Regions from separate parts of the Arthrobacter tumbae genome, predicted to be linked through region 1. Evidence: riboswitches for the same ligand, from Rfam matches in the RefSeq annotation. Region 1 holds a riboswitch; the other holds the start of a gene.
What was found. A riboswitch is a leader RNA that binds a small molecule or an ion and turns the genes downstream of it on or off. The one in region 1 is predicted to bind cyclic di-AMP.
Positions count from the first base shown of each region.

Region 2: linked by a shared signal. The riboswitch ahead of JOD47_RS00195 (C40 family peptidase) and the one ahead of JOD47_RS11150 (M23 family metallopeptidase) in region 1 are both predicted to bind cyclic di-AMP.

Region 1 is NZ_JAFBCC010000001.1:2,309,079-2,319,918, forward strand. Features, by position in the region: gene JOD47_RS11105 (response regulator transcription factor) at 1-561, opposite strand, end outside; gene JOD47_RS11110 (DNA repair helicase XPB) at 625-2,268, opposite strand; gene JOD47_RS11115 (helicase-associated domain-containing protein) at 2,261-4,645, opposite strand; gene JOD47_RS11120 (hypothetical protein) at 4,727-4,993, opposite strand; gene JOD47_RS11125 (cold-shock protein) at 5,175-5,558, shown strand; gene JOD47_RS11130 (DUF3027 domain-containing protein) at 5,564-6,127, shown strand; gene JOD47_RS11135 (MFS transporter) at 6,161-7,447, shown strand; gene serC (phosphoserine transaminase) at 7,444-8,571, opposite strand; gene JOD47_RS11145 (iron-dependent transcriptional repressor DtxR) at 8,808-9,512, shown strand; cyclic di-AMP (ydaO/yuaA leader) riboswitch at 9,630-9,822, shown strand; gene JOD47_RS11150 (M23 family metallopeptidase) at 9,827-10,699, shown strand.
Region 2 is NZ_JAFBCC010000001.1:26,090-43,645, forward strand. Features, by position in the region: gene JOD47_RS00155 (ammonium transporter) at 1-1,200, opposite strand, end outside; gene JOD47_RS00160 (RodZ family helix-turn-helix domain-containing protein) at 1,473-3,218, shown strand; gene ftsY (signal recognition particle-docking protein FtsY) at 3,290-4,495, opposite strand; gene JOD47_RS00170 (MFS transporter) at 4,562-5,824, shown strand; gene smc (chromosome segregation protein SMC) at 5,799-9,371, opposite strand; gene JOD47_RS00180 (3-oxoacyl-ACP synthase III) at 9,654-10,676, shown strand; gene JOD47_RS00185 (alpha/beta fold hydrolase) at 10,670-13,267, shown strand; gene JOD47_RS00190 (NAD-dependent epimerase/dehydratase family protein) at 13,264-14,253, shown strand; gene JOD47_RS00195 (C40 family peptidase) at 14,405-15,319, opposite strand; cyclic di-AMP (ydaO/yuaA leader) riboswitch at 15,324-15,503, opposite strand; gene JOD47_RS00200 (YtxH domain-containing protein) at 15,616-15,897, opposite strand; gene mutM (bifunctional DNA-formamidopyrimidine glycosylase/DNA-(apurinic or apyrimidinic site) lyase) at 15,982-16,992, opposite strand; gene rnc (ribonuclease III) at 17,006-17,556, opposite strand, start outside.

The DNA of each region.
Region 1 (10,840 bases):
GACGTGATCGAGGATCTGCGCTTTCGACAGCACCCGGTTCGGGTTCATCATCAGGTAGCGGAGGAGCTTGAACTCTGTGGGGGAGAGATCGATGACTTCTCCGCCGCGGCGCACCTCGTGTGCGTCGTCGTCCAGTTCGAGGTCATCGACACGGATGACGGCGCCGTCGTCGTCGTGTGGTTGTGTGCGGCGCAGCACGGCGCGGATGCGGGCAACCACCTCGTCGAGGCTGAAGGGCTTGGTCACGTAATCGTCACCGCCCACGGTGAGGCCGGTGACCTTGTCATCGGTGTCATCGCGGGCGGTCAGGAAGACCACGGGGAAGTGCCGGCCGGCGGCGCGGAGCCGGCGTGTCACGGTGAAACCGTCCATGTCCGGGAGCATCACGTCGAGGACGGCGAGATCCGGGTTATGGGTTTCCGCTGCGGCGAGTGCCTCGCGCCCGTTGGCGGCGGCGACGACGTCGAATCCCGCGAACCGCAGCGAAGTGGAGAGCAGTTCCCGGATGTTCGGCTCGTCATCGACTACGAGCAGTTTGGCTTCAGGCACCGATTTATTCACGATTCCCAGTATGCTCCCAGCAGCTGGGAGTTGTCTGGAGGTTTGCTGAACGCGCGGCGAATCTCAGGCCTGCGGGATGTCCGCGGCGTCCAGAATCGTGTAGGCGTAACCCTGTTCGGCGAGAAACCGCTGACGCTTGGCGGCGAAATCCTGGTCGATGGTGTCGCGCGCGACGACGGTGTAGAACCGCGCTGCCCGCCCGTCCGCCTTGGGACGCAGCAACCTGCCCAGCCGCTGTGCCTCCTCCTGGCGGGAACCGAAGGACCCTGACACCTGGATTGCCACCGAGGCTTCCGGAAGGTCGATCGAGAAGTTGGCCACCTTGGAAACCACAAGGGTGTGCAGGTCCCCGGCGCGGAAGGCGTTGAAGAGGCGCTGGCGTTCCTTCACGGATGTCTCACCCTTGATGATGGGAGCATCCAGCCGCTCACCCAGCTCATCCAGCTGGTCGATGTACTGCCCGATCACGAGCAGCTGTTCGCCCTTGTGCGAGGCAACCAGCTTCTCCACGACTGTTGTCTTCGTCTCGGAGGTTGCGCACAGGCGGTACTTGTCGCCGTCGTCCGCCATGGCATACGCAACCCGCTCATCCCGGGGAAGGTCAACGCGGACTTCGACGCAGTCCGCGGGCGCGATGTAACCCTGCGCCTCGATGTCCTTCCAGGGTGCGTCATAGCGCTTTGGCCCGATGAGGGAGAAAACCTCGCCCTCGCGGCCGTCCTCACGCACCAGAGTGGCGGTAAGCCCTAGTCGCCGCCGGGCCTGCAAATCGGCGGTCATGCGGAAGATCGGCGCCGGGAGCAGATGCACCTCGTCATAGACGATGAGGCCCCAGTCATTGGCGTCGAGCAGCTCGAGATGGGGATAGAGCCCGCCGCGGCGCAGGGTCAGCACCTGGTAGGTGGCGATAGTGACCGGCCGGACCTCCTTGACGGAGCCGGAGTACTCCCCGATCTCGTCCTCCGTCAGGGAGGTCCGCTTGAGCAGCTCGTCCTTCCACTGCCGGGCGGAGACGGTGTTGGTCACGAGGATGAGGGTGGTCGTTGAGCTCGTTGCCATCGCTGCGGCGCCCACCAGGGTTTTACCTGCCCCGCAGGGGAGCACGACGACGCCGGACCCACCCGCCCAGAAGTTCTCCATCGCCACTTTCTGATAGGGACGCAGCGCCCAGCCGTCCTCGTTGAGCACGATGGGGTGGGGTGTCCCGTCAACGTAGCCCGCCAGGTCCTCAGCCGGCCACCCGAGTTTGAGCAGAAGCTGCTTCAGCTGCCCGCGCTGGGAGGAGTGCACCACCACCGTCTCGCCATCGATGCGCGGACCAAGAAGCGGCTCGATCTTCTTCGCATGCAGCACTTCCTCGAGCACGGGGTAGTCGTTGGTCCGGAGCACGAGGCCGTGTTGATCGTCCTTCTCCAACCGCAGCCGGCCGTAGCGGGACATAGTCTCCTCGATGTCGACGAGGAGTGCGTGCGGAACCGGAAAGCGGGAGTACTTCAACAGCGTATCCAGGACCTGCTCGGCGTCGAGCCCCGCAGCGCGGGCGTTCCACAGGCCAAGCGGCGTGAGGCGGTAGCTGTGCACGTGTTCCGGTGCGCGCTCCAGCTCAGCGAAAGCGGCAATGGCATGCCGGGCTTCGGTGGCCTGCTCGTGATCGACCTCCAGCAGGATGGTCTTGTCGCTCTGGACAATAAGCGGCCCGTCAGGCATCCGTTGAAGCCCCTTCCACTGTTTCGACATCCATGATCCGATGCACGGAGATCACGCGCTCGGTTTCCTTCTCCGGGTCGAAGACCCGCACACGACCGGCGTGAACCGACAGTGGAACAAACACCTGGCGGGTGGAATTCCCCGCGCTGTCTGCAAAGCCCATCCGGACTTCCCGCTTTGTCCTGATCGCTGTCCGCAGCGTTTCAAGGCCGATCATCGCTTCGCTTTCGGCTCCAGTGCCCGTGCCCGGCCGGCCACTGCCCCGCAGTACCTTCATTTGCGCTTCGAGGTCTGCCTCCGCGAGTACCCACGGGTTGGTCCGTACCGCCGACGACGACGGCGCGGAGCCGGCAGCAGCGCGCGGGACGGACCGCGGTGTCGCCCCGCCCTCCAGTGCGGGTGAGTAACCGAGGTCACGCAGAGCAGCGGACAATTCAGCCGGCGTGGCCTGCGCCGTGACGACCGTAGGAGCGAGCCGGACGAGCCCGAGCGCCGCCGCCGCGGGGTCCGAGAGCAGGGCGGTGAGAGCGGCGTCGTCGTCGCTTCGCACGTAACTGAAGGCGGGACCCACACGCAGGGAGCCGTAACGGGACGCAGTGTCCTCCACCAGGTAGCGCAGCGGTTGGGGAACGTTCGTGGCCGAGTGCTTCTCGAGAAAGGTGAGGATGGCGGTGGCGTCCTGCCCGTCGTCGAGCGCCCGGCGCACGGACTGCGCGGAGAACCTGTACACGGTTGCCGGGCCCTGCCCCTCCGCGGAAGCCAGCAGCGCCAGCTCGCGGGCCACGCCCGGCTCAAGGTAGCCCGGCGCAACCGCGGTCAGGTCCGCCTGCAGCATGAAGTGCGTGAGCGGCTCGGGAAGCGCGTTCCGAAGGGCGGCCGCGGCGTCGTCGAACCGGTCCTGGGCGATTGCCGCGCCCAGCCCGGTCAGCGCGCCGGATCCCAGCAGGCCGAGGTGGCCCAATTCCTCAACCATGCCCGGCACCAGCCGTGAGAACCGGCGGCGCAGCCGCGGCTGGTGCCAGGTGAGGCGTTCGATGAGGGAAGGCGCGTCAAGGACGCACGCGCGGCCGTCGTCGTGCTCTGCCTCGGTTGAAAGCGCCTCCGCGGCTGACAACATACGACGGCGGACGGCCGGCGCATCAGTGCGCGTCGCCTCCGAGGACAGGACATTCACCGTACTGCCGGAGGGCAGTTGCCCACCCACCAACGAAGGAGCGCGCTCAGCATCGAGCCACGCGCGCACCAACCGGATCCACTGCTCATGACGCTCGGCCAGGTGCCAGGATCCGCCGGCGGCGGGAATCCAGCGTGAGCTGTCCGGATCCAGCACGACCAGGCGGCCCAGTGCGGCCAGCTCAAGCAGCCAGGCCACCTGTTCGCGGTCTATTCGGAGAGCGTCGGCGAGGCGTCGGATCTCACGGATGCCCACGCCTCCGGTGCGTAGGGTCGCGATCGGGTCCGTCTGGACGCTCGTGAGGAGTTCGGTGACGAGGCGAAGCGTTTCAGCGATCGCTCCGAAGGCGGCATTGTCCCGAAGGCCGGCGCGGACGGAGGCGAGGTGCGGGACCGGCGGTGAGACCGGCAGGGAGGGAATGACCATGCCCCCGCGCGTCGCAATTCCCACTTCGCGCGGGAGCTCGACATGGTTGGCGTCGAGGCGGATGAGAAGCCCGCGCTCCAGCAGCCACTCAAGGGGCGTCGCCGCGCCGGATACAGCCGTTTTGGCTGAGCCCACCGGAGAGGCCGCGAGTTTCTGCAGCATGTCATCCGTTTTCCCGGGAGCCGATTCCAGCACAGCGTCCCACGATTCTTCGAGGACCTCGGCGAGGGCGGTTGCGGGATCTGATCCGGACGGAAGCGATGCATTCGGAAGCCCGGCAACCCGCAGGAGCGCCAGCCCGGCCCGCATGCGCTCGGCGTACTCCGGGTACTGCCGGGCCAGCAATGCCAGCGGACGTCCAAGGCCTGCAGGGTAGGGACCAAGCGCGTCGTGAAGGGATTCAAGGGGGAAGTAGGAGCGGCGGCCCCTGGGCGCGGGGCCGGTTCGCAGGAGCGCCACGTCGTGAAGCTGCGTGAGATAGGGCTCAAGCGTCCTGGCGGTCATCGGCGCTATTGACGTCTTGAGGCTTGTGGCTGTTGCACCGGTAGCGGCGTCGAGGTTGGTGGTGAGCACTACTGCCTCGAGCACCATCAGCTGCGGAGTGTTCAGACCCTCAAGGGCGCGCTGTACGCTGACCCGGGTCGAGGCACGAGCCGCGAGGGCGGCGAAGTCCGGCACCGGTGGCAGGACGACATCCGGGCGCGCGGACAGCAGCCTTCGGAGTTCGGCGTCGCTGCGGGATGCTAGATCCTCGGCGAGAGCGCGGATGGCGGACACCGTATTAACGTTACTCGCACCGCGTGGCCGTGCGGGTAACGGCCGGGGGCGGGCTGTGGACGCTCCTGTTGAAGGGAGAACTCAGCCGCGGCCGCGCCTAAGGACGCTGACTACTACGCCGGCAGCCATCAGCAGAAACCCGAGCGGCAGAAAGAAGTAGGCGGCCGTCACGAAGCCCGGCCATGCCTCTGCGCCGGCCCAAGCGGACACGAGCACAACCACCAGGGACAGCAGTCCGATGACTGCGAAGCCGACCGCCGCAATCAGCAGGGCGAGCCGGGCATGCCTGGTGCGGGAGCGGCCGGCGTCGTCATTCGCGCCAGGGACAGGGGAGGGGTTCTGCGACATGATGCTCCTAGCGTACAAGGACGCAGATCGCCCATTTCGCCCGCCGGTGCCGGGTATCCTGTTAAGGCAGACTTTTTCCCTGCGCAGCCCCGGCTGACTGACACCTTCGGCGATCGCATAGGTAACCGTCGGTGAGGCGCACACGGCTTGCGCGCAAGTAGTTCGAGAACGAGGTAATTACGTGCCTATCGGCAAGGTCAAATGGTTCGACTCCGAGAAGGGTTTCGGCTTTCTGGCGACGGATGACGGCAAGGAAGTGTTCCTGCATGCCTCTGCGCTCCCGGCCGGGGTGACTGAGGTCAAGGTTGGCGCGCGGCTCGAGTTCGGAGTCGCGGACGGCCGCAAGGGGCTCCAGGCGCTGTCCGCTCGCATTCTCGACGTGCCGCCATCCGTTGCCAAGGCGACCCGCAAGAACGCCGATGACATGGCAGTGATCACCGAGGATCTGATCCGGCTGCTGGATGACGTGTCCAATGGTTTGCGGCGCGGACGGTACCCTGACAAGTCACACTCCTCGAAGGTCGCCGCAGTGTTGCGCGCGGTCGCCGATGACCTGGACGCCTGACCGTTATGACTGAAACGCCGGCGTCGACGGAAACAACTGAGTCGACTGAAACAGCTGAGGCGGAGCCTGCCGAAACGGCGGTTCCGGAAACGCCTGCAGTCAGGCGGAGGCCGGCGCGCAAGCCGTCCAAGCCGGACGCCGTGCTGGCTGCGGCGGTGGATACCGCGCGGAACGGCCTGCTGGAGGTCGCCGGGGAACACGAGGTGGGGGAGCACGTCGGCGCTTTCCCCGATGCCGAGCGCCTTGTGACGCATCGCTTCGCCGCACACGTCCCCGGTTACGACGGCTGGCACTGGTTCGCAACCCTGGCGCGGGTTCCCCGCGGCAAGGACGCGACCATCTGCGAAGTAGGGCTGCTGCCTTCTGAAAGCGCGCTCTTGGCACCGGACTGGGTGCCGTGGTCCGAACGGGTTCGCCCGGAAGACACGGCGGACGAAGTAGCGGCAGTGCCGGAGGGTGCGGCTTCGGAGGGCACGGTAGCGCAGGAAAATGCCGGCCCCGCGCCGGAAGCTGACGGTGCTGAAACGAACGCCGAGGCAGCCCCTGGAGGCGAATCCCCAGTTGCCTGAGGTGTGGAGAAGCGCAGGAAGGAAGGCTGCCTGATGGGCATGTTCCGATCCCTGCACCTCCATAACTACCGGCTCTGGTTCATCGGCGCCCTGATCTCCAACGTGGGCACCTGGATGCAGCGCACTGCCCAGGACTGGCTTGTCTATGACATCCTCACCGAGCAGGACGCCGCGGCCATGGGCATCGTCATGGCTTTGCAGTTGGGGCCGCAACTCTTCATGGCGCCGTGGGCCGGCCTGATTGCCGACTCCGTTGATCGCCGCAAGCTGTTGATGGGAACCCAGGCCGCCATGGCGGCGCTTGGTGTCGGGTTGGGCCTCCTCGTGGTGCTCGGCCTGGCGGAGCTGTGGCATGTCTACGCGTTCGCCCTTGCCCTGGGCATCGTTTCCGCCATTGACGCGCCCGCCCGCCAGACCTTCGTCTCCGAACTGGTGCGCGATGATTACCTTCCCAACGCCGTGGCCCTGAACAGCGCTTCCTTCAACGGCGCGCGGATGTTCGGCCCCGCCATTGCGGGCCTGCTCACGGTTGCGGTAGGGCCAGGCTGGGTTTTCCTGATCAACGCAGTGACATTCGGGGCGATGATCTTTGTCCTCGTCACCATCCGTCGAAGCGAACTGCGCGTACTCAACCGCTCGGCGCCTGGCCGCGGCAGGATCCGCGCAGGGTTCCGCTACGTGCGGCAACGGCCTGACCTCATGATGGTGATGTTCGCAATCTTCGTCGTCGGAACCTTCGGCCTGAACTTTGCGATCTATATCGCGGCAATGGCACGCACGGAGTTCGGAACCGGTGCGGGGGTCTTCGGTACGCTGTCCTCGATCATGGCGGTGGGTTCCGTAGCGGGGGCGCTGCTTTCCGCGAGGCGGGACAGGCCCCGCCTCAGGTTCGTCTTCGGAGCGGCCGGAGCCTTCGGCCTGGCCTGCATGCTGGCGGCGCTGGCACCGTCCGTCTGGCTCTTCGGGCTGGCACTGGTTCCGGTCGGGCTCTTCGCGCTGACGCTGATGACCAGCGCCAATGCCTACGTGCAGACCACAACCGTGCAGGAGATGCGCGGCCGGGTCATGGCACTGTACTTTGCGATCTTCCTCGGCGGAACTCCTATTGGAGCGCCGATTGTCGGTTGGGTGACCAACGCCTATGGGCCACGATGGGGACTTGTAGTCGCTGCCGCCTCCGGCTTCGTGGCCGCCGTGGCCGGACTGGCCTGGGTGGGGCGGTCACACCACGTGAGAGTCCGTCTCGTTCATTCCTCGCCGCGGCGGCTCAAACTGACCCTTGCCGCCACCGCGCGGAACACAGCGGAGCGGAACGGTTAGGAACGCTCCACCACGTAGTCGATGCACTGCAGGAGCGCCGACACGTCGGCGGGCTCGATCGCCACGAAGGTAGCGATGCGCAACTGGTTCCGGCCCAGCTTCCGGTACGGTTCGACGTCGACAATCCCGTTCGCGCGCAGGGTACCGGCAACAGCGGCGGCGTCCACCGTCTCCGCGAAGTCGATCGTGGCGATGACGTTGGAGCGGTGGTCCGGATTCTGCACGAAGGGTGTGGCCACCGTGGAGGCCTCGGCCCAGCTGTAGATTCGGCCGGCGGAATCAGCGGTGCGGGCGGCCGCGAAATCAAGGCCGCCGTTACCGTTGAGCCACTCGATCTGCGCGTTGAGCGTCACAAGCGTGGACAGCGCAGGGGTGTTGTAGGTCTGATTCAGGCGCGAGTTGTCGATCGCCGTCTGCAGGTCGAGGAAGTCGGGGATCCACCGCTTCGATGCCTTGATCGCAGCCGCCCTGTCCAGGGCAGCGGGAGAGAACAGACCAAGCCAGAGTCCGCCGTCGGACGCAAAGTTCTTCTGCGGAGCGAAGTAGTAGACGTCAGCTTGTGAGATGTCCACCGACAATCCGCCGGCAGCGGAGGTCGCGTCAATACTGATGAGCGCGCCGTCGTCCGCGCCCGCCACCCGCTCAACCGGCGCCGCCACACCGGTGGAGGTTTCGTTCTGCGGCCAGGCATAGAAGTCGATGCCCGGCTCCGCCGCGGGCACCGGCCGGGATCCAGGGTCAGAGGTGATGACCGTCGACTCTCCCAGGAAGGGTGCCTTGGAGGTCGCTGCGGCGAACTTGGATCCGAATTCGCCGAAGGAGAGGTGCTGTGCGCGCGCTTCAACCAGGCCGAAGGAGGCAATGTCCCAGAAAGCCGTAGACCCTCCGACGCCGAGGACCACCTCGTAGCCTTCGGGGGCGCCGAAGAAATCCATCAGTCCCGACCGCACCGAACCGACCAGATTCTTGACCGGTGCCTGCCGGTGCGAGGTTCCAAGCAGTGCCGTTGCCGCCTGATTCAGCGCTTCGAGCTGCTCCGGACGTGTTTTGGAGGGGCCCGCGCCGAACCGGCCATCCTGCGGCAGCAGCTCGGCGGGGATGCGGATGTCGGCGGAATCGCTCATGGTTACTCCAGGACGTTGCTTGCGAAGGGTCGCAGCCCATTCTGCCCCAGCACGCACAGCGCGGGCGCATTGTGACCGGCGGGATGCACGCAGCTCAGCGGGGAAGGTCGCCCGACGTAAATGGGTTAACCTTGTGGGGCGTAGGGATGACGACGGCGGCCCATCTGTTGGGAACTGCAGGCAGCCGCTGCATCAACGCTCAAACCGCACCAGTGCCAAGGAGCTGAACCCCGCAAATGACGGACCTCATCGACACCACCGAGATGTACCTGCGGACAATCCTTGAGCTTGAGGAAGAAAACATTGTTGCGCTGCGGGCCCGGATCGCCGAGCGCCTTCGTCACTCCGGCCCGACGGTCTCGCAGACTGTCGGCCGGATGGAACGCGATGGGCTCGTGGTGGTGACAGGCGACCGTCACCTTGAACTGACCGAACTCGGACGCCGGAGGGCCACCGAGGTGATGCGCAAGCATCGGCTGGCCGAGCGGCTGCTCTCCGATGTCATCGGGTTGGACTGGGCCTACGTCCACGATGAGGCGTGCAGGTGGGAACACGTGATGAGCGAGCGGGTGGAGCGGCGTCTATACGAGTTGCTGGGCCAGCCGACTGAATCGCCATACGGAAATCCCATACCTGGTCTCGAGGCGCTGGGCGGGACGCCGTCGGAAGCCTTCACCCTGGGCGTGAGCACTCTCACCGACACGATGGCAACCTATACTGCGGGCTCGGTCGTGACCCTCGTCCGGCTGGCCGAACCCATTCAGGTGGATCCCGAGCTGCTGACCCAACTGGACGAGGGCGGGCTGCGTCCTGGAGCGCAGATGACCCTGCAGGCGGTGGGGGACTACGTATCCGTTCGGGTACCCGGAGTGGAGGGTGCACTGGAACTGCCGCCTGAAGTTGCTTCCCACGTTTTCGTGGCGGTTCAACCGCAGTTCTGAGGAGCCGGATCGGAAGGCTGTGGATTCCCGAAGGATATCCACAGCATGGTTACGAAATGATTACTTTTAACCGCTCCCGGCTATAGTTGATTCCTGGCGCTGATACACCAGCGTTACCTGGTTCGCATGCCTAACCCTGTCAGCGAACGCAGTGTTACACAGATGGACAGGGGCGGAGGACCCACAACCGGTCATGGCTCGCCATGGCCTTGGGGTGAAGTTCGGATGCTGCCACAGCGCACGTATTCGAACCGAGTTTTCTCATACTCGAATCCGACAGCTAACTTCGCAGGCAAAAATGAGAGAGGGTCTCCTTGTCGAATACTGCTTCGGGGCGCCGCCGTGCGAGCACCCCGGTCGCTGAAGCGCGGCCACGCGACGCCCACAGGCGGGAACGGGCTGAGCGCATTGCAAGCCAGGCTGCGGCCGGCACCGGGACGGTAGCTCCCATAGCTTCCATCCGTCCCCGTGATGCCCAGCGCACCGAACGACGACGCCGCGCAGTCATCACGCGCCGCGACGTATCCTTCACCGGACTCAGCCAGAAAGTTGCCATCGCGGCCGCCGCCTCCGGCATGATCCTCACCGTTGCGCTGCCAACCACCGCCGCAGTTGTGCCCGCTGAAGCCCAGACGGCGGCTGCTGCGGTCGAGCAGGAAGAACTTCCGCCGGTGCAGGCTGCCGCAGGTGCGGACGTCTCATTTGATCGCGCTGCGCTGCACGGTACCTTCGACCCCGATGCAAAGCTCGCCGAGATCGTTTCTGCATCGGGTGGGGACATCGTCACCTCGGAGTCCAGGGGTTCCCTCTCGGCGCCGCTGGACCGCGTCGTGATGAGCTCGGCTTTCGGGGCCAGGATCAGCCCGATTACCGGCGCGGGTGAGCTCCACACCGGACAGGACATGAGCGAAGCCTGCGGGACCGGCGTCCTGGCAGCCGCGGCCGGCACCGTCACCTTTGCCGGATGGCATGCCTATGGAGGCGGCAACCGAGTGGTGGTCAAGCATGCCAACGGCCTGGAAACCACCTACAACCATTTGTCGGCAATGGACGTGGCAGTCGGCCAGGTTGTTGAGCGTGGCGAAGCTATAGCCCGCGTGGGTTCCACGGGTGCCTCAACGGGGTGCCATCTGCATTTCGAGGTCCTTGTCGACGGTAAAAACGTCGATCCACTGGGCTGGCTCTGACCGGTCTCAGCCGGCGTCGTAACCATGAACACACCGTTCCGTGACCGTAATGTGACTTAGCCCAAAATCTGTTGTACCGTACAACTCGTGCCGAATCGCAGGGGGTTCGGCACACTCGTGCAGATCGCCTAGCTCTGCCAC
Region 2 (17,556 bases), 2.3 Mb from region 1:
TTCCGCGTGTTCAGAAAGGTCAACCCCGGATACTTCGTTGTCAGGAGTAACGCGGAACCCGATGGTTTTGTGGATCGCCAGACCGATCAGGGCGGTCATCACCGCGGACAGCGTTACGGCTACGAGGACAGAGACGATTTGGGCGACAAGCTGACCGCTTCCACCGCCGTAGAACAATCCGCCGCCCTCGCCGTCAACAGGCAGAGCGATGAACCCGATCGCGATGGTCCCCAGGGTGCCTGCCACCAGGTGCACTGCCACCACATCGAGTGAGTCATCAAAGCCGAGCCTGTACTTCAGGCCGACAGCCAGCGCACACACGGCACCGGAGACCATGCCCAGTCCGACCGCTCCGATGGGGCTCACGCTTGCACAGGCGGGCGTGATGGCGACGAGGCCGGCAACAATGCCCGAGGCTGCTCCGAGGGAGGTGGGCCGGCCGTCGCGGAAACGCTCGAGGACGAGCCAGCCGACCATCGCCGCTGCGGGCGCTGCCATGGTGTTGACCCAGATCAGCCCTGCTTCTTCCGCGGTACTTGCGGCACCGCCGTTGAAACCGAACCAGCCGAACCACAGCAGGGCGGCGCCAAGCATGACCAGCGGGACATTGTGCGGCCGGTGTGCAGGGTCCTTGCCGAAGCCCTGCCGCTTGCCGAGAATGATGGCGAGTACAAGGGCCGCAACCCCTGCGCTGATGTGGACGACGGTGCCGCCTGCGAAGTCGATGGCCTCACCAACGGCGCTGCCGATGGCGCCTTCGGCGCTGAGCAGTCCACCGCCCCAGACCATGAAGGCCAGCGGGCAGTAGACGGCTGTGACCCAGATGGGCACGAAGAGCGACCAGGCGCCGAACTTGGCGCGGTCTGCGATTGCGCCGCTGATCAGGGCGACGGTGATGATCGCGAAGGTAACACCATAGCCTGCGCCGATCATGTCTTCTGTTCCGATGAGTCCCTCAAGCCCGAACGAGGCAAACGGATTCCCGAAGAGTTGGGCAACGCCGTCACCCCCGGTCATCGAGTAACCCCACAGCACCCAGACGATGCCCACCAGTCCGACGGCGATGAAGCTCATCATCATCATGTTCAGTGCTGCTTTGGCGCGGGTCATGCCGCCATAGAAAAATGCCAGTCCGGGGGTCATGAGCAATACCAGGGCGGCGGAAACCATGACCCAGACGTGACCTGCTGTCAGATCCATCGTTACGTCCTCTCGCGAGTGGCGGGCACTTCCCGCTGCAGAGAAGTCTCGCAAGGACGTGTTTCAGCACCTTGGGAATTGTGTTGCCGGGAGGTTACGCCGGACGCACTGACGTAAAGAGTGCGTATCCCCGGTGTTTCCGCCGTGTTTCACGGCGACCAGCGTCTGGCTTGCCACCTTCCGCAGCTGATTGCGGGTGACGGTTGCTCTGTCCAGTGCAGAAAAGCGGTTAAACTGGATCAGCGCTGGATCTCAGCCGGATATGGAGAAGCATGGCCCACCCGCCCCAAGAATCTAACGACCCGTCACCCCGAGCCGAACAGGAAGCGGTCCCACGCGGTCGCCGGCGCCTCAGTCCCCGAGTTCTCGCAGGCAGTTCCGCGGCACTGGTTTTGCTGGTCGCGGCCGGCTTCGCCGGAGTTTCTGTGCTGGCCAATGATGACCAGGCCAACCAGACCACCGACATTTCAACGCCTCCGCCGGTCGTGGAAGCGACGCCGCCGCCAGCGATCACCAGTGAGCCCTCACCTTCTTCAACTCCAACCGATCCGCTTCCTCCTCCGCCCGCTGTGTTCTACCAGCAAGCGGGGCCACCTCCCGGGTCTCCTCTGGAAGCTGTCGAGCCGATGTCCATCGAAGTCAGTAGCAAGCAGACGGGCACCGTGCTACCTACCGGTCTTGTCGGCATTTCCCTGGAGGCGACTGACCTCGCGAATCCTCAACTATCGGGAGACAATGCCGAAATCGTAGCGAGTCTGACCGGATTGGGTAAACCAATGCTCCGCTTCGGCGGAAACGCGGTGGATCGTCGATTTTTCTGGACCTCGACCGGTGAGCCGACTCCGTCAAATCTGAGCGGCGATAAGGCGCACCCTGTTCGTGCGGTGGGTCCGGCTGATCTCGAACGGGTCAACACCCTTCTTGAGTCCACCGATGCAACCGTAAGCCTAACCGTTGACCTTGCTCATTTTGATCCTGCACGGGCCGCAGATATGGCGAAGCACGCAACCACGATTTTCGGCGATCGGTTGGTCGGTATTACAGCCGGCAATGAACCGAATGGATATCCAAGCACCGGGCTTCGTGCGGACGACTGGGGCGTGGATGAATATATCGGCGAACTGAAGCAGTATGCAGACGCCATGTATGCCGTTGCTCCGGACGTGCCCATTGTTGGTCCGGGCACCTACTCCGAGTCCTGGTGGGAGCCGTTCGCGCAGGCCGACCTGCCGCAGGAGAAAATCCTTTCCTTCCATCATTACCCGCTTTCGCAATGTGACGGGGCGGAGGACCCACTTGGAGAACCGATCATGGAAAACCTGATGGCTGCTCCGATCCACGATCGTGCGCAGGACTACCGGTTACAGGCGATGGCGCCCGCCAATGCAGCCGGCCTGAACACCTGGATTCCTGAGACGGGCATCTCCGCTTGTCCGGGGTCGAACGAGACCACCGAGACCCATGCTTCGGCGTTGTGGACCGTGGACTATGCCCTCAGCGCGGCAAAGCTCGGGATCCCGAGGTTGAGCTTTCATAGCTCACTCATCACCTGCCAGGGAGGACCGCCCATGTCCTCCATCTGCACCGGCGGCGCATACCTGCAGCCTGACGGCACCTTCTACGAACGAGCCAACTGGTACGGCCAATCACTCGTCGCCGAAATGGCCGAGGGCTGGTTCCTTGAATCCTCGCAGAGCGGTGGCGGGCTCGCGTACAGCTACGCCGTTCAACACGACGACGGCAGCGTGAGCGTCATCCTGGTCAACGAGAACAATCCGGAGACCGCCGCTCAATCCGATGTCACCATCAGCCTGCCGGACGGCGCACGCACTGGAGTCATGTCGCAGATGCACGGGCCGTCCTATGGAGCACAGAATGAGACCCTGATCGATGGACGGGCAGCTCCACCGATCCCTGCAGCCGAACGCGCCTCGATTCCCGGCTTTGTCCCGGGGACCACGGAAGTCTCGCTCCCGGTTACGGCGGGAACGGCCACTGTCTTTACGTTCACCTTCTGACGCCGCATCGGCCAGACGGCAAAATCGCGCCGGAGAGGATCTCTCCGGCGCGATTCAGTTCACAATCGGGGTCAGTTCAGGAGCGCGTCGACGAATTCTTCGGCTTCGAACGGCGCAAGGTCGTCAGCGCCCTCGCCGAGACCGATCAGCTTCACCGGTACCCCGAGCGAACGCTGGATGGCCACCACAATGCCGCCCTTGGCGGTACCGTCCAGTTTGGTCAGGACAATTCCCGTGATGTTGACGACCTCCGCGAACACCTTGGCCTGGTTCAACCCGTTCTGGCCGGTGGTCGCGTCAAGGACCAGGAGCACCTCGTCAACCGAGCCCTGCTTCTCGATGACGCGCTTGACTTTGCCGAGTTCATCCATCAAGCCAACCTTGTTCTGCAGGCGGCCGGCGGTATCAATCATGACGACGTCTACCTCACCTTCGATTCCAGCCTTGACGGCCTCAAAGGCGACGGAAGCGGGGTCTGCGCCGTCGACGTCTGATTTCACCGTGGGCACCCCGACCCGCTGTCCCCAGGTTGCCAGCTGTTCAGCAGCGGCTGCGCGGAAGGTGTCTGCTGCACCGAGCAGCACATCCTTGTCCTCCGCCACGAGCACGCGGGCGAGCTTGCCGACCGTGGTGGTCTTGCCCACCCCGTTCACCCCGACCACCATCACGATGGCGGGACGGTCTGCGTGGCGATCGGTGGCAAGCGACCGGTCCATGGTGGGGTCAACAAGCTTGATCAGCTCCTCCCGGAGCATGCCCTTGACCTCTTCCGGACTGCGGCTGCCCGCGATCTTCACCCGTTCGCGAAGCGCATCGACAAGTTCGGTGGTCGGTTCAGTCCCGAGGTCCGCCAGGAGCAGCGTCTCCTCAATCTCATCCCACACGTCCTCATCGATGCGGTCCCTGGACAGCAGCGCCAAGAGCCCCTTGCCGAGCGCGTTGTTGGATTTGGCCAGCCTCGCGCGCAACCTGGCCAGCCGGCCCTGCACAGGGTCCGGGGTCTCGACCGGTATGGTCTCGACGCCGGTCCGGGTGTCTTCGAGATCCCTCAGGTCATCAGGAACGACGACGTCGGGGCCGGTATCGAGGTCAGTTGGCCTCTCCAGGGTGTCGGTTCCGACGCCGCGTGAGGCGATACCGTCGTCGTCGTCCGCGTCCCGCGTGGTGGTGTAGGTGCCGGGAGGCGTGCGGCGCGAACGCACCAGCAGGGCCGCAAGCGAACCCAAAACGGCCAAGGCCACGACTATGTAAATAACTATCGGGAGGATCTCATTCACGCTTCCAAGCTTCTCACACGGCGGCCGGTCAGTCGGGGCGCGCAAAAACTGGGAGAATCATGAATCGTGGTTGCTTTCAGAAACTTTTCCCGGCGCACGAAACCAGGCGCTGCCGCTGAAGAACGCCCTCGCCTGCCGCGCGAAATCAAGGTACTCATTGCCGCGGCCTTCGTCATCGCGATCGGCTTCGGGCTGGTTGCGCCGGTGCTCCCCCAGTTCGCGCAGAGCTTCGGTGTGGGGGCGACAGCCGCTGCCGTGATCGTCAGCGCCTTCGCGTTCACCCGGCTGGTGTTTGCGCCCGCCGGCGGCAAATTGGTCGAACGGCTCGGTGAGCGGCCGGTCTACGTGGCCGGTCTGTTGATTGTCGCGCTGTCGACGGCGGCAACCGCGTTCGCCGCCGACTACGGGCAGCTGCTGATTTTCCGCGGCCTTGGCGGTATCGGCTCGACCATGTTCACGATCTCGGCGATGGGCCTCATTGTCCGGATTGCTCCGGCGGGGATGCGCGGACGGGTGACGGGCGCTTATGCCTCGGCGTTCCTTCTCGGAAGTATCGCCGGCCCATTCCTGGGCGGACTACTGGCCGGGTTCGGCCTTCGGGTCCCGTTCCTGGTCTACGCGGGCGCACTGTTGATTGCGGCCGCCGTCGTCTTCTTCCAGCTCAAGGACTCCACTCTGGGCAGCCGCAAGGCAGCTGCCGCCCAGCCGGTCCTCACCGTTCGGGAAGCTGTCCGGGATTCGGCGTACCGGGCCGCACTGGTATCCGGCTTCGCCAACGGCTGGGCATCATTCGGCGTCAGGATGGCGCTCGTGCCGCTGTTTGCAGCGGCAGTTCTCGGGGCGGGCCCTGAAGTGGCCGGGATTTCGCTGGCCTTCTTCGCCGGGGGTACCGCGCTGGCACTCACCGTCTCCGGCAGGCTTGCCGATTCGCTGGGAAGGAAGCCGCTGGTGCTCACCGGCCTCGCAGTGAACGGTGCGGCGATGGCGTGCCTCGGCCTGACCACTGACGTGGCCACGTTCCTGGCCGTCTCGGTGGTCGCAGGCATCGGGGCCGGCATCCTGAACCCGGCACAGCAGGCAGCTGTTGCCGACGTCATCGGCAATGACAGGAGCGGCGGCAAGGTACTGGCCGCTTTTCAGATGAGCACCGACACCGGGGCCATCTTCGGGCCGATCCTGGCCGGACTGCTCGTGGATGCCTTCTCCTACGGCTGGGCTTTCGGGCTGACCGGCGTGACCGCCCTGGCTGCTTTCCTGATGTGGACGGCGGCACGCGAAACGCTGGTCGACGCGGACCGGTCCGTCAGGCGTCCACCAGCCGCTGGCTGATCACCGTGGACACGCCGTCGCCCCGCATCGTCACGCCGTAAAGCGCGTCCGCCACCTCCATGGTGCGTTTCTGGTGGGTGATCACGATGAGCTGGCTGGACTCCCGCAGCTCCTCGAAGATGGTGATGAGCCGGCCAAGGTTGGTGTCATCGAGTGCCGCCTCCACCTCGTCCATCACGTAGAACGGGGAGGGGCGCGCCTTGAAGATCGCCACCAGGAGCGCGACGGCGGTGAGTGACCGTTCGCCGCCGGAGAGCAGCGAGAGCCGCTTGATTTTTTTGCCTGCCGGCCGCGCCTCGACCTCGATGCCGGTGGTGAGCATGTCGTTCGGGTCGGTCAGTACCAGCCGGCCCTCGCCGCCGGGGAAGAGGCGCCCGAAGACCCGCTCGAACTGCTCCGCCGTATCGCGGTAGGCGGCAGTGAACACCTGCTCCACGCGCTCGTCGACCTCGCGGATGATGTCCAGCAGATCCTTGCGGGTCGCTTTGAGGTCCTCGAGCTGGGTGCTGAGGAACTGGTGGCGCTCCTCGAGCGCCGCGAACTCCTCAAGGGCCAGCGGATTCACCTTGCCGAGCGCCGAGAGGTTTCGCTCGGCCCGCTTGAGGCGCTTCTCCTGCTCCCCGCGGACAAACGGCACGCCTTCGCGGACGGGATTGCCGTCGTCGTCCACGGCCACGTGCAGTTCCGCCCACTTGTCGTCTGGTTGTGCGGCGGACGGAACGGGCTGGTCCGGTCCGAATTCGGCGACCAGGTGGTCTGCGGTGAGCCCCAGCTCGTCAATCGCCCGATTCTGAAGTGCCTCGATCCTCAGCCGCTGCTGGGCGCGCGCCAGTTCATCCCGGTGCACGGAGTCGGTTAATTCGGCCAGCTCTGCCATCAGCGACTCGTTCCGGGTGCGGACCCCGGCGAGCTCGGCTTCCCACGCGGTCCGGACCTCGTCGGCAGCGTCACGGGCGCGGCCGGCACGGTTGACTGAGACATCGAGGAAGGCCAGCGCCTGGTGCACGGCCTTCCCTACGGCAGCTGCCTTGGCGCTCTGGAGCCGGCGGACCCTTGCCCGCTCCGCTGCCTGTTCCCGTGCTGCCCGCTCCGTCTGCGCCGCATGCTCCAGGGACGCTGCCCGGCTTGCGGTTGCCCGCAGTTGCTCCTCCGAGCTCCGCAGCGCGAGCCGTGCCTCCATTTCCGCCTGGCGGGCGTGCGTGGCGGCCAGCGCGAGCATGTCCCGGCTCTGGGTGTCGGGTTCGGCGTCGGCCGGAGCTTCCTGTGCCTGCGCGAGCCGTTGTGTGATCTCCTCAAGGCGGCCCTGTTCCGCGGCAAGGTTCTCCTCGGCCGCTTCCGCCAGGCGCGTCAACCGCTCGGTCTCCCCCGAGGCGGAGCGCAGGGCGGATCCGAGCTGGCCCAGCTTCTCGGCGACTGCAGCGAGCCGGGCATCCGATTCGTGCAGCCTTTCCAGTGCAGCGTCCGCCCTCTCCTGTGCCTCCTGCCGCTGCGCGGTGGCTGCCGAGATCCCGAAGCGGGCGCGCTCGTTCCGTTCGGTGGCGATGCGAAGGGCTTCAATTGCCTCATCGAGAGCTGCCTGGACCTCGAGGGTGCCGGGCGCCGCGGCCGTGCCTCCCCGCACCGACACCGCCGTGTAGACGTCCCCCTCACGGGTCACTGCAGTCAGCGAGGGGTGCCGCTGCACCAGATCCGCGGCGTCCGCAAGTGAATCAACGACGACGACGGCAGCCAGCAGGGCGCGGACGGCACCCTCCACCCCTCCGCGGGCGGTGACGAGCGACGCGGCAGCATGGGCGCCGTCAGGCAGTGCTGCAGGACCTGTCGAGTCACCGGCAGCGACTGCGACAAGCAGCTCTACGCGACCGGCGTCGTCGTCCTTCATGCGTCGGAGGGCAGCGCCGGCGGCAACCAGTGAATCGACTGCGATCCCCTCGGAGAGCGAACCGAGCGCGGCCGCTATCGCGGTCTCATAGCCCGGCTCCACGGTCAGGAGGCCCGCAACCGGCCCGAGGACTCCGTCCAGGCCGGCGTCCAGCAGGGTCTCCGACCCGTCCTTGCGCTCCAGGCCGAGGCGCAGCGCTTCGATTCGTGCCTGCAGCGCGTCGCGTTCCCGTTCGGCAGTCCTTTCCTCCGCCTTGAGGTCCTCCAACTTCTCCAACACGGCGCCCAGGGCGGCGCCGGCATCCTCGTAATCGGCATCGAGGCCCTCTTCACCTTCCTCCGCGCCCGCAACCTGGGATTCGAGGGCGGTGAACTCACCCTGCGCACGACGGCGGCGTTCGGCCACCTCGACAACGGACTCCCGGAGCCTTCCCAGCTCCGCCTCCGCGGCCTCAACCCGGGACCGCGCTGCGCCGACCTGACCGGACAGCTTCGCGAGCCCTTCACGCCGGTCCGCAGCAGCCCGAAGGAGGGACGCGAGACGCTGCTCCTCGGCGGCGGCCGCGTCCTCCGCTTCGGCGCGCTGCTCGAGCGCGTCATCTAGCATGTTGGAACGCTCGGCAATATGCTCGCGCAGCTCAGCCTCTTCAGCACGGACAAGTGCGGCCTGCCGGTCCAGCTCATCGGGATCGCGCCCGCCCTCCCCTGCCGTGTCCACCGATCCCAACAGTCGACGCCGCTCCTCGGCGAGAGCGCCCAGGGACCGAAAGCGTTCGCGGGCGGATGAGAGGCGGTACCAGGCGTCACGCGCCGCATTCAGCCGCGGGGTCGCCTCCGCGGCGAGGCGCTCGAGTTCAGCTTGCCGGGACCGCCCCGCCTCGAGGAGGGCTTCGACCTCGGCCCGCCGCTGCTTCAGTGCGGTTTCGTCAGCGATTTCCTGCTCGAAAGAGGAGGTGAGCTGCACCAGATCGTCGGCCAGCAGCCGTGCACGCGCATCGCGGGCCTCGAACTGCACCTGCTGGGCGCGGCGGGCGATATCGGCCTGCTTGCCGAGCGGAGTCAGCTGCCGTCGGAGCTCGCCGGTGAGGTCATTGAGCCGGGTGAGGTTGGCCTGCATGGCCTCCAGCTTGCGGACCGTCTTTTCCTTGCGCCGGCGGTGCTTCAGGATCCCGGCTGCCTCCTCGATGAACCCCCGCCGGTCTTCAGGGGTTGCGTGCAGGACACGGTCCAGCTGGCCCTGACCGACGATGACGTGCATCTCCCTCCCGAGCCCGGAATCGGAGAGCAACTCCTGGATGTCGAGGAGCCGGCAATTGCTTCCGTTGATCGCGTACTCGGAGCCGCCGGCACGGAAGAGCGTGCGGGAGATTGTCACTTCCGAGTACTCGATCGGAAGCGCCCCGTCGGCATTGTCAATGGTCAACGACACCTGGGCGCGGCCCAGCGGTGGCCGGCCGGAGGTGCCCGCGAAGATGACGTCTTCCATTTTTCCGCCGCGCAGCGTTTTGGCGCCCTGCTCACCCATGACCCAGGCCAGGGCGTCCACGACGTTCGACTTACCGGATCCGTTGGGACCGACGACGGCGGTGACTCCGGGTTCAAAGTCGAAGGTCGTCGCAGAGGCAAAAGACTTGAAGCCTCGAACGGTCAGACTTTTCAGGTGCACGGGTCTCGGGTCTCCAAAAGGGAATCGTTACCCCACAATCTACTGCGTTCACCGCCGCTTCCACGGCATTTCCCCGAGCCGCTCCGCCCGGCGGTCCCCCGTGTCAACGTGCCGTTATCTGCCGGAGGAACTAGGCTTTCCTCAGGAACGTTAGTAACCGAAGTATGCTTATCATTTTCGGATTGGCATCCACTGCCGGCAAAGCGCTATCGGTTCCGGTGCAGCGAACAGCGGACCAGCGGACCACCCGCAAAGGGAATAGACGGACACGAGGCAGGAAATTTGACCGGTAATTTCAACTTCCGACATCACAACACCGCGCTCCTCGGCGTGGAAAGTGTTGAGGCACCGGTCATTGTCACGTCAGCAGAATTCGATCGCATCCTCGCTCCGGCGCTCAAACGGCTTCGGCTCTCCAAAGGCCTCCTGCAGCGCGTTGCCGGTATCACCGAGCGGCGTTGGTGGGCACCCGGAACAGGCTTCGAAGACGGCGCTATTGAAGCGGGCGCCAAAGCCCTCGCATCGACAGGCATCGAGGCCTCCCAGATCGGCCTGCTGATCAACACCTCGGTATCCCGCACCAATCTCGAGCCATCCGTCGCTGTGAAGATTCACAACGGTCTGGGGCTGCCGTCCTCCGCCATGAATTTTGACGTCGCCAACGCGTGCCTGGGTTTCGTCAACGGGATGACCCTGGCGGCGAACATGATCGAGGCCGGCCAGATCCAGTACGCCATGGTGGTCAACGGAGAAGATGCCCAGGCCACCCAGGAGGCCACCCTCCGGCGGTTGAATGAACCAGCGGCCACACGGGAAAGTTTCATGCAGGAGTTCGCAACGCTGACCCTCGGTTCCGGCGCGGCTGCCGCAATCCTGGGCCCGGCGGATCTGCACCCCGGATCCCACCGCGTCCTCGGCGGAGTAGCGCGCGCCGGCACTGAGCATCATGAACTGTGCGTCGGCGGTATCGACGGCATGTACACGGACGCGCAGGGGCTGCTCGACGGCGGCCTGGAGCTTGTGGTCGACGCGTGGACAGAGGCTCAACAGGACTGGAACTGGTCGAATATGGACCGCTACGTGACCCACCAGGTGAGTACCACCCATACCAAGGCGATCATCGAGGCCGTCAATCTCCATCCGGCCAGGGTCCCCCAGACGTTCCCCCTCTGGGGCAACGTCGGGCCGGCGTCGCTGCCCATGACTCTTGCCGCGGAAGCCCAGACGCTGACCACCGGCGACCGCGTGCTGTGCATGGGTGTCGGCTCCGGCCTCAACACCGCGATGCTGGAGATTGAGTGGTAGAACTTCCCGGCGTCGACCCATCGTGGTCGGCCTACCTCGACGTGCCATCGACCGCCGATATTGATCCGGCCGGAACGGTCAACCGGTGGCACTACCTGGACAATCTGCCCTCTCTTACCGGCGATATCCGGGGCACGCTGCTGTGCGTCCACGGCAATCCCACCTGGTCCTATCTGTGGCGCACCCTGCTGGCGGCGGGCGCCGAGCATGGTTGGCGGGTGATCGCCGTTGATCAGCTCGAGATGGGCTATTCCGAGCGGACCGGCCGCAAACGCCGCCTCGCCGACCGGGTACGCGACCTCAAGGATTTCGTCTCCGCGGTAGGACTCACTGGACCGCTCGTGACGGTCGGACACGACTGGGGCGGCGTCGTCAGCCTCGGTTTCGCCGACCGCAACCGCACGAACCTCACCGCTGTGGTCCTGACCAACACGGCGATCCACCAGGACCCGGGCTCCCCCATTCCTGCACCGCTGCGCCTCGCGCTGAGTAGCGCTGTGCACCGGGTGGGAACGTCCACAACAACCGCCTTCCTCGACACAACGCTTGCACTGGCCCGCCCGCGCCTCACCCGCGATGTACGGGCCGCTTACCGCTTGCCCTACCGGACAGCCGCCCGGCGCCGTGGCATCGAGCAGTTCGTCGCTGACATCCCCGTCGGTCCCGGACATCCAAGCCACGCCGAGCTGACCCGGATTGCCGGCTCCATCCGCACTCTCGACGTACCCGTGTTTCTGCTGTGGGGGCCGGCGGATCCGATCTTCTCGGACACCTATCTCGATGACCTCGCTCAACGCCTTCCGCACGCTGACATACACCGCTTCGAGGGCGCAAGCCATCTGGTCGCTGAAGACCGTGACATCGCCTCGCCAATCTTCGATTGGCTTGATCTGCGCACCACGAACGACGACGACGGCGGTGCCGCCCGCATCTCCGCCGTAACCTTCACACCGCTCTGGCAGCAGATCTTGGAACGAAGCAGCGGTCCGGCCGCGGACACGCTGGCGGTGGCAGACATGGGAAGCGACGGCGCCGTGGCCGATTCACTATCCTGGCAGGAACTGGACGACAGGGTCGGTCGCCTCGCCGCCGGCCTCAACCGGATCGGAGTCAGGTCGGGCAGCAGGGTCAGCCTGATGGTTCCACCGGGTATCGAGCTGACCACACTGATCTACGCCTGCCTGAGATTGGGCGCTGTCATTGTGGTCGCCGACGCCGGGCTGGGGGTCAAGGGGCTCAGCCGCGCCGTTCGCGGCACCGTGCCGGACTTCCTCATCGGCATCGAGCGCGCACTCGTCGCCGGCAGGCTGTTCGGGTGGCCGGGTATCCGCATCAGCGCCGGAGCAGCGCCGCGGGCTCGCCTCCTCGGTGTGCGTCACCGCCTCGAGGACCTTGTCGCTGGGCACTCGAGCCACCAGGGCGACGATCCCGCACCCGATTCCGACGCGGCGATCCTCTTCACCTCCGGCTCCACAGGACCGGCGAAGGGCGTCGTGTACACACACCGCCAGCTGTCGGCGATGCGGGACACCCTCTCGACCACCCTCAACCTTGCACCGGGCAGTGCGCTCGTCGCGGGTTTCGCTCCCTTCGCACTCCTCGGCCCCGCCCTGGGCGCGGCCTCGGTCACGCCGGACATGGACGTCACCGCTCCGAAGACGCTGACGACCCGCGCGCTGGCCGATGCAGCCGCAGCCATTGACGCCACCACCGTATTCGCCTCCCCTGCTGCCCTGCGCAACGTCCTGGCGACCACCCCTGGCATCACGTCCCGAGGCAAGGAGGCGTTGCAAAGAATACGGGTCCTGCTTTCGGCAGGAGCTCCCATTCCCGTGAATCTTCTGGAACAGCTGCAGCCCCTGGTACCCAACGCCTCACTGCACACGCCGTACGGGATGACAGAGGCGCTCCCTGTGACGGATACACAGCTTGAGGACATCCGTGGGGCTGTTGGCGGGACGGTAGCGGGAGCCGGAAACGGCGTCTGTGTGGGAAAAGCAGTGCCTGGCGCGGAGATCCGCATCAGCGCGCTCGACACTACAGGCGCGGCCACCGGTGACCCCTCGGACTCAGCGCGCAACACCGGCGAGATACTCGTCCGCGCGCCGCATATCAAGGACCGTTATTTCCGGTTGTGGGCAACGGAACGGGCATCGTCTCGCACTGCGGGCTGGCATCGCACCGGCGACGTCGGGCATCTCGACGCGGACGGACGGCTTTGGGTGGAGGGCCGGCTCGCACACGTCATCACCTCCGCAGAAGGCGTCCTGACACCCGTGGGCCCCGAGCAGGCAATCGAATCCCTGGAGGAGATTCGTCAGGCGGCCGTGGTCGGCGTGGGTCCCACGGGCACGCAGGCAGTTGTCGCCGTCGTCGTCGCTGTTGAGGGTGCCGATCGCGCGGGCCTGGCCCCAGGCCCTTTGTCGGACATGGTTCGGGACGCGGTCCGGCCCAGCGGAGTCCGTCTCGCTGCAGTGCTCACCCTTCCGGCGCTTCCGACCGATATCCGGCATAACGCAAAAATCGACCGCACCGCCGTGGCCGCGTGGGCGGGAGATGTTCTCCAGGGCCGTGGGAGGAAGCGGCCATGAAGGTCCTCGTTACCGGCGCCAGCGGAATGCTCGGCGGTGCGGTAGCCTCCCTGCTTCTTCGCGATGGCTTCGAGGTCAGGACGTTCCAGCGCCGTGCCTCCGGCGTACGGGGCGCCGAGGACCTGGCAGGTGATCTCACCGACCGTTCTGCCCTGGCGCGGGCTGTCGCGGGGGTCGACGCCGTCATCCACCTTGCGGCAAAGGTCTCCGTTTCCGGCAAACCCGATGATTTCCACCGGATCAATGTGCTCGGTACAGCTGACCTGCTGGCTGCGTCCCGGTCAGCAGGAGTTCAGAAATTCGTCTACGTTTCCTCGCCGTCGGTCGCCCACACCGGTCGGTCGCTGGTGGGCGCCAGCGCAGGGCCGGCTGAACCGGAGCATGCCCGGGGGTCCTATGCCCGCACCAAGGCGCAGGCGGAAATCCTTGCTCTGGAGGCGGACGACGAGCAGATGCCGGTCGCGGTCCTCCGACCGCATATCGTCTGGGGCCCTGGCGACACCCAGCTGGTGGAGCGTGTACTCGTCCGTGCCCGTGCCGGCAGGCTGCCGCTGCTCGACGGCGGTACCGCGCTCATCGACACAACCTACGTGGACAATGCGGCGTCGGCTATCGCTGCCGCGCTTGACCGTATGGAGTACATCTCCGGAACACCGCTGGTCATCACGAACGGAGAACCGCGGCCGATCGGTGAGCTTCTCACCCGCATCTGCCTGGCCGGGGGCGCCCAGGCACCGCGGCGATCGCTCCCCGGATGGCTGGGCAGGACGGCCGGCAGCGTCGTCGAAAGAGCGTGGCGTGCTTCCAACGCCGGCGGCGAGCCTCCCATGACCCGATTCCTCGCGGAGCAGTTGTCCACGGCCCACTGGTTCGACCAGCGGCGGACGAGGTCCCTGCTGGGCTGGACGCCGGAGGTAAGCCTGGACGAGGGTTTTGCTCGACTCGCGGCACACTATGGCGGTTCAACGCCACGCGTCAGGCACTGACGCTCGTATAGCTGACGGGTTTGCGGTCGGGCCTTCCGCTCGGCGGCCCTACCACCGGTCGCCTCGGCGCCACCGGTCGCCTCGGCGCCTTAAATGCCGCTGGGAAGGACCCCAAGAGGTCCTCCCCAGCGACGAGAGACTAACGCGAGAGCTAAGCGCGCACGAAGTATGCGCCCGGCAGGTCGCTCAGCGGGTGCTGCATGGTCAGGTTCTGACCGTTCATTCCGCTGCTGATGACCTGACCGTTACCGGCGTAGACGGCTACGTGCCCGCCGGTGATGACGATGTCACCCGGTGCGGGTGAGCTGACCCGCGTGCCGTAGGCAGCGAACTGGCCCGGGCCGAGGTCGCCCGTACCAAGCGCCTTCTCGAGGAGCACGGTGCAGTCCTGGATAGCACCGGCCGCGAGCTGCGCCCGAGCCGAGGCAAGGATGCTTGCGCCGGTGGCGCTGCCCGAGCTGTCAGCAACAGTGAAGCTGGAGGAGGCCGTGGTGATGCCCATGGTGCTGGTCTCAGCCGGTGCCGGAGCAACAGCAGCTGCCTGGACCTGCGGTGCAGGCGCGGCTGCGGGTGCAGCTACCTGGATCTGCTGTACCGGGGCGGGTGCCGGAGCTGCGGCAGGAGCCGGAGCGGCAGCAGCGCTACCGGACAGGCTGATGGCCTGGCCCGGGTAGATGACCGAATCCCAGCCGAGGCCGTTGGCAGCGAAGACAGCGTCCAGGCTGACGCCGTAGTTCGCTGCGATCGAGCCGAGGGTGTCCCCGGACTGCACGGTGTGGGTCGGAGCGTCTACTGCCGGAGCCACCGGAGCCGGAGCAACGGGGGCTGCCGGCGCTACGGGAGCGGCTGCAGCCTGAACGCTGGCCTCAACTGCAGGTGCGGGGGTGTAAGTGGTGGTGCCTGCGCTTGCCGGAAGAGCGGCTCCGAACATGATTCCGGAAGCTGCTACAACAACGGCTGCGGGGCGTCCAACGGTGCCGGCGTGCGAGCTGACTGCCTTGGAAACGACCTGTATGGTGCTGGGCGGAGTTGCACGGTGGCGTGCGATATGACGGTTTTTGGACACGGAAATAGCCTCTCCCAATGCCCACGGAGTTAGCTGTCGGATTCGGATGGGAGCCACCCGGACTACCGGCTATGGGCCGGTACGTCTTCACCCCTAGGACTTCTGAAGAAGCCCGCTATCTGGTTCCCCCGCTCCTGCCGCAGTGTGTAGCGAACGGACCTTCCAGCGGCGGCAGGATTAGGCAATCCACCAGAAGAGAACCGGGCTTTTGAGCCCGGCGTGTCCATAACGTTACATTCTTTCCGCTCGGATGTCACATTTAGATCACGAGAAGTGCCTGTTCACCCCACCGGGATTCAGATCTTGTACTCCTCCGGCGAGCCCTTTGAAGAGTCCTGGTCGCCGTTGCGGTGCATCGCCGACTGCGCCTTCTTCAAGGCCTGCTCAGCCTGCGCCTGAACCTCCGGAGCCTTTGTCTTCACCGTCTCCGACGCCTGGGAAACCTTGTCCTGGACCTTCGGATTATTCCAGAGCTCGTTCGCCTTGACCTTGATCTGCTCATAGCTTGCACGGCCAGCCCGCGCGCCCAGAACGTAACCTGCCGCCATGCCTGCCGTAAAAACCAACTTGTTCTTCATCGCAATACTCCTGAGGTGTCGGGGACTGGGATCCTGAGCTATCGAATCTAGTCAGCGTACTTACTTTTGTCACGTCGGAGACGACTACCAGCGCCCGTTGCGTGGTCGGGGCTGACATCGGGGGCAGGTGAAGGAAGACCGGCTCATGAAGGTGTCGCGTCTGATCAGGGAATCCAGCCCATTCCCCGAACAGCGCCGGCAAGCCTCCCGTTCCCGACCGTAGGCATTGAGTGCCCGTTCAAAGTAGCCGGACGCGCCGTTCACGTTCACGTAGAGGGAATCGAAGCTGGTGCCGCCTGCCTCAAGCGCCCGGGTCATGACCTCCCGACACGACTTGATCAGTCGCGAGGCTTCTGCGCGGCGAAGAGTGTCAGTGGGTCGGGCATAGTGCAGCTTCGCCGCCCACAACGACTCATCGGCATAGATGTTGCCCACACCTGACACCAGCGTCTGGTCGAGCAAGGCACGCTTCAACCCCGTGCGGCGGGCACGCAGTTTTCCATAGAAATCCTCGAACGAGAAAGCCGGGTCAAGCGGGTCCCGTGCGATGTGCGCCGCTTCAACCGGTACCAGCGGAACAGGGTTCTCCCCCAACCCGCCGGGAAGGCCGTCAGCTGTCGCCACCATACTCGTGACAAAAAGCCCGCCGAAGATTCGCTGGTCCACGAAGCGAAGTTCCTCCGGCACCTGATGCGGTCCGGCGGCTGGAGACAGGCGAAGGCGAACCTTCAGATGCTTCTCGTCCGGCTGCGTACGGCCTTCGACCAGCAACTGGCCGCTCATTCCGAGATGCGCCATGAGCGCTACCGGCCGCCTGCCGTCCGCGACATCTTCCGGTGACGGAGACTCCGCCGATGGCGCAAGCCGGGATCCGCCGTCGTGATCGGTGTGTGTGAGTGGCAGCCAGAGGAACTTGCCCCGCCGCACGGCGTCGCTCACACGGGCTCCGATGAGGTTACCGACGAAGTCTTCGGTGCCGAGGACATGGCGGCGGATGGATCGCGGATCAAGGACATCGACCGCCTCAATTCGGCGCCCGCGAACCCAGCGCACGAGGCCCCGGCGGACGACCTCCACCTCGGGAAGCTCAGGCATCAGACTTCGGAAATCACGAGGATTGGCGCAACTGCGCGTCAACCTGCGCGAGAGGCAGGTCGTTCCCTTCGGCCTGAAGGAGCTTCCACGAGGCAGAGGCAGCCTCCTGCTCGGCTTCCTTCTTGGAGCGCCCGGAACCCGAGCCGTAGGTCGCTCCGCCGATCACCAGGACGGCCTCGAACCGGCGGTCATGGTCAGGCCCGAAGCCCGTTATCCTGTAGTCGATTACACCCATGCGCTGCGCCGCGGCGATTTCCTGGATGCTGGTCTTCCAGTCCGTTCCGGCGCCAAGAGCAGCAGCATCCCGGAGCACCGGACCGATGATGCGCATGACGAGGCACCGTGCGGTCTCCATGCCGTTGCTGAGATAGGTAGCGCCGATGATGGCTTCCATGGTGTCAGCGAGGATTGAGGACTTGTCCCAGCCCTTGGTGAGCTTTTCGCCCTGCCCCAGAAGGATGTGCTGTCCAAGGTCGAGACCGCGGGCAACCTTCGCGAGGGCGCGCGTACTCACCACGGCTGAACGCCGCTTTGCCAGTTCGCCCTCTGAAAGATCCGGGTTGT